One region of the Lacipirellula parvula genome, then DNA from elsewhere that is predicted to be linked to it. Evidence: riboswitches for the same ligand, from Rfam matches in the RefSeq annotation. Region 1 holds a riboswitch; the other holds the start of a gene.
What was found. Region 1 has a riboswitch for cobalamin ahead of PLANPX_RS16310 (PEP-CTERM sorting domain-containing protein). Riboswitches for the same ligand answer to the same signal wherever they lie in the genome.
Positions count from the first base shown of each region.

Region 2: it holds a riboswitch for cobalamin, as region 1 does, so the genes downstream of both, PLANPX_RS25175 (DUF1559 domain-containing protein) here and PLANPX_RS16310 (PEP-CTERM sorting domain-containing protein) in region 1, are expected to answer to the same signal.

Region 1 covers NZ_AP021861.1:4,193,351-4,196,786, forward strand. The annotation lists gene PLANPX_RS16305 (hypothetical protein) at 1-3, opposite strand, end outside; gene PLANPX_RS28260 (hypothetical protein) at 33-167, opposite strand; gene PLANPX_RS16310 (PEP-CTERM sorting domain-containing protein) at 178-1,977, opposite strand; cobalamin riboswitch at 2,209-2,418, opposite strand; gene PLANPX_RS16315 (DUF3500 domain-containing protein) at 2,663-3,436, opposite strand, start outside.
Region 2 covers NZ_AP021861.1:6,455,076-6,458,511, reverse strand. The annotation lists gene PLANPX_RS25180 (dockerin type I domain-containing protein) at 1-793, opposite strand, end outside; gene PLANPX_RS25175 (DUF1559 domain-containing protein) at 783-1,697, opposite strand; cobalamin riboswitch at 1,820-2,089, opposite strand; gene PLANPX_RS25170 (YidH family protein) at 2,177-2,581, opposite strand; gene PLANPX_RS25165 (OprO/OprP family phosphate-selective porin) at 2,744-3,436, opposite strand, start outside.

The sequences.
Region 1 (3,436 bases):
CATGGGACTTCCTTGATTGGTTTTGTCCGTGGTCAGTCGTCCGTTGTCAGTTGCTGAGGAAATGCCGCAGCTGGATTGAAATTGTGGGAGGCGTCTCCGACGCCGATTTCGCGCACCACGCCGAAGCGTTCCAGCCGCGCCGCATCGGCGTCGGAGACGCCTCCCACAGAATTGTCGCTACTTGCGTCGGCGAATGGTGAACATCGCCAAGGCGACGGAGGCGGCGAGCGCGAACGCGGCTGGCTCGGGGACTTGGGCGGGCGTCGGCACGGCCGGCGTTCCGCTGTCGCCGGTTGTGAAATCGACGTAGCTCCAGCCATCCCACGAACCGTTGGTCAGTTCGCGACCCGAGAAGCCAAGGCCCGAATAGCCCCACGCCGGGGCGGAGGGGTCGGAGATCCAGTAGCTCCAGTAACCGGTGAACCAACCTTCGCGGTAGTAGTCGTCGCTGTCGGTCGCGGCGCCCGTCTCGACGCCTTCGAAACTCGAAACGAACGAGCCGCCGTCGCCGTCGACGTCGTAGCCGATGCCGAAGGTCGAGTTGCCGAGGCCGCCGCCGAAGGAACTCGCCCGCAGGTAGAGGCGACTATCGCTCCCTGAGTACGTGCCCAACTCTGAGCCGCCGTCGCGTTCACGCACGAGGGTCGTGCCGGCGATCGCGCGAAACATCTGCTCGCCTGTCGCCGTGCCGTCCCATTGGTAGCCCCAGACGTAGCTCGCATTGCCCGTGGGGTAATAGAAGTCGACGACCAGCGCTGCGCGGTTGCTGCCCGTGCCGACCCAGTAGTCGACGTCGCTGAAATCGAACGCGTCGTAAGGGGAGGCCTCGACCGCCATCGGGGCAGCCGTCAGCACCAACAGGGCGATCGCCAAGCAACGCGACCGGCGACGCATCAGCAAACCAAAGGTCCCGGCCGCGGCCACGAGTAGCAGTGTCGCGGGCTCCGGCACGGCGTAGGCAGTTACCGCACCGTTCTGGTAGTAGCCGAGAAGCAACTCGCCGGTGCCGGCGTTGTAATTCCACGTCGGCGGTTGGAGCGAATCGAGCGTCTCCTGCGGGCTGGCGATCTTACGCAGCACGCTTGCCGGCGAGTTCCCATTGATCGGCGGCGCGGCTTGCGGATTGGCCAATGCGTCGGCGACGGCGCTCGCGCTGATCAGTGCTGCGTAGCCTTTGTCGTTCGAACCGCCGAAGAAATCGGCGCCGCCGACGAACATGTTGCCCGAGCCATCGAAACCGAAGGGGTAGGCCGAGAGCAAGTCAGCGACCGGCGTGCCGGTGGCTTCGAAGTTGAGCGGGGTGTTCGTCGCGAGGGCGTTTTGCCAATCGCCGGCGGCGAAGGCTTTGATCCACCCGGTCGAACTGCCGCCCGTGTTGTAACCATAGCCGTTGCCGGTGTAGAGGTTGCCGGCCGCGTCGATCGCAACGCCGGCCGAGGCGCCGCCGATGTTGGTAATCACCGGGGTCATCGTGGCGGTTTGCGTGTCGAGGATCTCGACCCGCGGGCCCGACATGCCATTGGCGATGGCGAGGTAGCGGTTGTCGATCCACTCGCCAGCGAAGTCATCGCCGTTGAAAATGGTGACGCTCGCGGGATTAGCGGTTTCGAAGACGGCAATCGTACCGCCCGCGTTGCTGCCGGCTGCGGCGCGGGTTCCATCAGGCGACACGGCGAGGAAGCCGGGGCCCCAGGACATCAACGAAAAGCCGGGGATGTCGCCGAGCGCGTTGAAGGCGCCGCTCTTGGGAGCCGTCTCGACGGAGACGTTCACGCCATTGAGCAACAGGAGCCGGCCGTCGGGAAGGGCGTCGAACAGGACGTTGCCGCCCGAACTGTCGCCGCCGGCGGGGAGGGTGAAGTTGCGCGTCGGCTGGTAGGCGTCGATGCCGACGGCCTTCGCTTGCGGAGCGGCGTAGCTCGCCGCGAGCGTGAGGGCGCATGCGAGCGCCGCACTGAATCGTAGAAGTCTCGTCATTAGCTGAATTCCAGCTGCGGCTGTGATCGCCGCATGGCCTAATCGCGAGGCCGAGGTGGGCAGGAGCCTGCGCGGGAAGTTCGCTCACGACGAACAGCCAGAAGGGCAAGAACTGGCGAAACGACGTCGACCATCGCCCGCACACAGCGGCACGATGCGACAACAGCGAGTGAAGCCAGGTCCGGCCCGTCCTAAACGCGAAGACGGAAAACGGGCGCCCGACGCCGTAGCGTCGAACGTTTGCTCCCAGGCCGGTCTTCTGGCTTCAGACATCTCGGCCGATCGCCTTCCCATTTCGACAGCAGTCGAAACAGTGGCTTGTTGATCGGCCAATCAAACGTCCATCACAGCGGCGCGTCCGCGTCGGATTCTCACCGACTTCCCTTCGCGGCGACTGGGGAGTCGCCACGGGCTTTCGCCGCCCGAGAGCAGTGGGACAAGATAGCTGGCCGCGGTGGGCTGTGCAAACGGGTGCGGAAGAAGACTAACCGCCAAGGACGCCAAGAGCGCCAAGGAAAATGCAAAAGACTTTCCCGCGAATCACGCGAATGGTCGCGAATAGGAAGAAGGAATCACGATGAATTGAATTCATGCATTATTCGCGCTAATTCGCGGGGACTATTTCACCCCGTATTCCCTTGGCGCTCTTGGCGTCCTTGGCGGTTGCCTTTGCATTTTCCCGCGATCACTCAGCCACGCCGAAGTCGTGGTTGAGGCTCCGCCACACCGAGTGGATGTGGTTCGCGGGGTTGCCGGCGGGGTCGGCTTGGATGTTCACCAGTTCGAGCAGGAACGTCGGGCCCTGGATGCGGTAGGCGTGGCCGACGCCCGGTTTGTCGGCGCCTTGCCAGGCGAAGTGGACGCGGTCGAAGCCCGAGGCGTCGATCTCGGCGAGGCGGGCGGCAGCGAGTTCGGGCGCCTGGTTGTTGCAAAACGCGGCGAGCAGCGAGCGGAGCGTTTCTTTTTGGAGATCGGTGAGCTGCTTGGCGGGAATCCCCTCGGGGGCGGAGCGGGGCGGTTCGGGTTGGCCGGCGGCGCGGTAGTCGGCGGGCGGCTTGTCGGCGATGATCGCCTCGGCACGCTGCGATTGGTCGAGGCTCGTCAGTAAATCGAAGGCGAGTTGCTCTTCTTGGGCCAGCGTTCGCGTACCGACTTCGGGCCCTCCTTCGACGAACGTGATCAGCGTGGCGGGGTTGGCGCCCCAGAAGCTCGGCGTGTCGCCGACGATCGTGCCATCTTGCACTGCGATGTTCTGCGAGAAGTGGTGACCCTCGAAACTCCACCCCCAGGCGCCCACGCCGGCTGGCTCGCCGAAGATGGTGATGAAGTACCGCTCGGGATCGCGGAGCGGCGCGCCCTGCACGTTCTTCTCGCCTTCGCGGAGGTTGTTTTCGAGCGACATGATCTTGAGCGCTTTGTCGTAGCCGTCGTCGCTGAGGCCGGAGTGGAGCAGGGCGAG
Region 2 (3,436 bases), 2.3 Mb from region 1:
CGTCGCCGTTGGCGTCGCCTTGGTTCAGCTCAGCCCCAGTCGTGATGCCGTAGCCCCGTTGCCACGCGAGGAAGTCGGCGCCATCGACGCCGCCGTCGCCATTGAAGTCGGCGCTGCCGACGATCGCCGGCGCGGGAGCGGCGAACGGATTGTCGGCAAACTGCTGAAAGCCGGCCTGGTTCACCGCGGGGTGATAGGCCCAGCTCTCCCAGTCGCCATCTTGCAGCACGCGACTGCTCATGCCGACTTGCGAAGCGGTCCACGACCCGCCGGCGAACGGATTGGTGTGCGAGTAGCCATAGTTCCAAAAACCGCGGAACCAACCTTCGTTGTAGTAGTCTGCGGGGTCGACCGCCTGCGCACGATCGGCCGGGCCGCTCACTTGCGCGATCCCCGCTTCATTGAACGTCGTGCCGTCGTCGAGCGCGAACGCGCCGTCGCCGTCGTCATAGCCGAGGCCATAGAGCGACGAACCAAGCCCGCCGCCAAAGCCGCCCGACTTGGCGAACAACCGAGGGTCGGCCGTCACCACGGCATTGAGCAGCGTCTGCCCCGTCGCTGCTCCATCCCAACGAAACCCCCACGCGAGCGTCGTCCGCTCGGTCGTCCCGGTGAGCCACTCGATCGCCACGACGGCGCGGTTGCTTCCTGTGCCGACCCAGAACTCGACGTCGTCGAACGACGCGACCGGTCCCGCGGCCGCCGGCTGCGTGCCGACGCCGATCAACATCGCTGAACAGAGCGACCACCATGCGAGCGCTACGATGAACTGTTGCCGACCACTACGGAGCATGAGCCGCCTCCTCGCCCGCGCGGGTCAGCATGGCGTTCAACACGCGTTGGTCGAGCTGCTCGCTCAAGAAGGCGACGTGCCCGTCGCAGAAGACGGCTTGCGCGCCGCCGGGATGGGGCGAGCCGATTTCGTTCTCCAGTCCTTCGGTCGAATTGATTGGCGTCGACTGCTCTTGAGCAAAGACGTTTTGGCCGTTGATCCACTCGCATTCGACGCGGCGGCGGAGGAGCGACTCGGCGATGGCGACCGTTTGCGACAAGCCGTCGACGATGTCGCGGTAGGCAACTGGCTCGTCGTAGACGAACACGCCGAGCGAACCCGGCTCCAACACTTGGCCGCTGAACCACTCACTCGGATCGATACTGAATGGCGCATCGCGACCGGCGCCTTCGACGCCGTAGATGCCGCCGTAGTCGGTGAACGCCGCGCCGCGCCACAGGTTCGAATCGCTCGCCGTTTCCGGTTGCAGCGTGCTCGGGCAGAGGAAGACGTCGACCTGTTGCGAGGCGGCGGGAAGGTTCGGCGCCTCGTCCGACGGCTTCGTGAAGTCAAGCCGGGCGTGCAGTGCCGTCTGCTCCAGCCACGGCAGCAGTTGGGCGTTCCACGACAGGAAGAGTTGCACCCCCTCTTGCGGCGGCAGGCAGCCAATGCAGCCGGGGGGCAACGTGCGACGCTGCCCCTCGTAGTTGATCGCCGCGAGGCCCTGCTGTTTGAGATTGTTCGCACAGCGACTTCGCCGCGACGCTTCACGGGCCGCTTGCACCGCCGGCAGCAGCAGCGAGACGAGCACCCCGATGATCGCGATCACCACCAGCAGTTCCACCAGCGTGAAGCCGCGCGACGGCGCGTGCGACTCGCGGCGGGTGGCTGGCGGGCAGGGCATGAGCACTTGCGTCCGTCTCATCGTGGGCGAGCCGTGGCTCGATCAATCGCCGACCCTGCGTGGGCGCCAACGAAGATCGCCCAGACAATCGGCGGCAACGATGAAACTATCTCGCCATCCGCCCGTCCCTCGCAGGAGCGAATCGCATTGCTGCATGCAGTGGTAGGTCTTCTGACTCCCAGGCTCGACGAAACTCGCCTTCTCGCCGCATGTAAACCCTGTCGAGGCTTTGAGCCCTCTCAGGGTTCGGACTGGTTGCTTAAGCGACCAGTCCAGCGGCAATGGCTGAAGATGCGTTCGTCGAATCGCGCCTGGTCACAGCGGCGGGGCCGTCCCGGAATCGCACCGGAGTTCCCTGTTGCGTCGGCCGAGCGACACGTGCCCAGCCGACCACCAACGCATGGTGAACCAAACTCAAGGGATCGAGTTTAACGCGCCCCTTCGGGGGGCGTAAAGCAGGGGGCGCAAGTGCTGCGAAGGGAGTGGTTTAGGCGATCCGGTCAGCGGGCGACGGCCGCGGCCCGGCCCGTTTCGGCGCTGTTTGCGCTGACGACCAAATACCCGCCGAGGGCGAGGCCAATGAGCGAAATGAGGAGTGCGAAGATCACCGACCATCGCATCACGCCCGGTTGCGTCCGCTGCGACTTGGCGAGGCCGTGCCAGAACTTCGCGTGCTGCCAGGCCGCGACGCCGATGGCGACCGAGCCAAGCACCACGAGTCCGACGCCGATCCATGTCGACCCGGCATGCGTCGGCGCGTCGGGAGCGTTGCGGACGATCCGCAGAAACAACCCGAACCGCGCGACGACGAACCCCATGCCGACGAGCGTCAGCCCGGTGCGAACCCACGCGAGCAGCGTCCGCTCGGCGGCAAAGTAAATCCGCGGATCGTCAGCTTCAGCCATGGTTACGTGAACCTTCAAGAGAATTGGAACCGCCGATCAACGCCGAAAGACGCAGATGAATGCAGCGTGAGCATCCACCCGCGTCTAACGGCAGCATTCTACCTACTTATTGCTTCGACTGCTTCGTGTCCTCCGTCGTGCTCTTGGGTTCGCCTTCTTCCCTTAGAAGTCAAACTGAGCCCGCGTACCGAAGATGTCAGACTCGGTGTCGTTCCCCACCGGACGGTCGAGGAAGTTGTGGATGTAGTTGAACTCGAACCGCGTGAATCGATTGAGGTACCAGTTCAAGCCGAACGTGAGATCCTGTAAGTGACCGCCTTGGACGAACTTGTCGTTGAGGTCGAGCGTCGAGTAACGGCCAGCGATTTCCCACGCGCCCCAGCTGCCGTTGCCGAAGTTGACGTCGGGGACAACGCGAGTGAAGGCCGCTGTTTTGTGATCGTAGTTGCGACGTTCGCCGGTGAGGACGTAACCGACCTGGGCGTAACCGGCGGGGAACTGCAATTGCGGGCCCGTCGGTTCGTTGAGCATTGCGTACATGTATTCCGATTGGAACACGAGCGAGCCGAAGCCCGCCGCTAGTTCGCCGCCGACGACCTGGTAGCTTTGTGTCGGCAGGAAGCCGGTGTTCACATAGAACGGAATCGGGAAGTCAGTCACGTTGTTGGCGTCGAGTTGCGTGAAGCCGACTTCAGGCGTCGACCGCAGCCGCAGCGTGTTGCCGGCCGGTTCGTTGTAGGTGTAGCTGCCGCCGACGTGCACGACGTTGTTGCACTCGTCGTTGTAGAGCAGCATCGTTTCGCGAGTCGACATGCCGTAGCCGTTGTCGCCGGCGACGTTACCGTACTGGTCGGT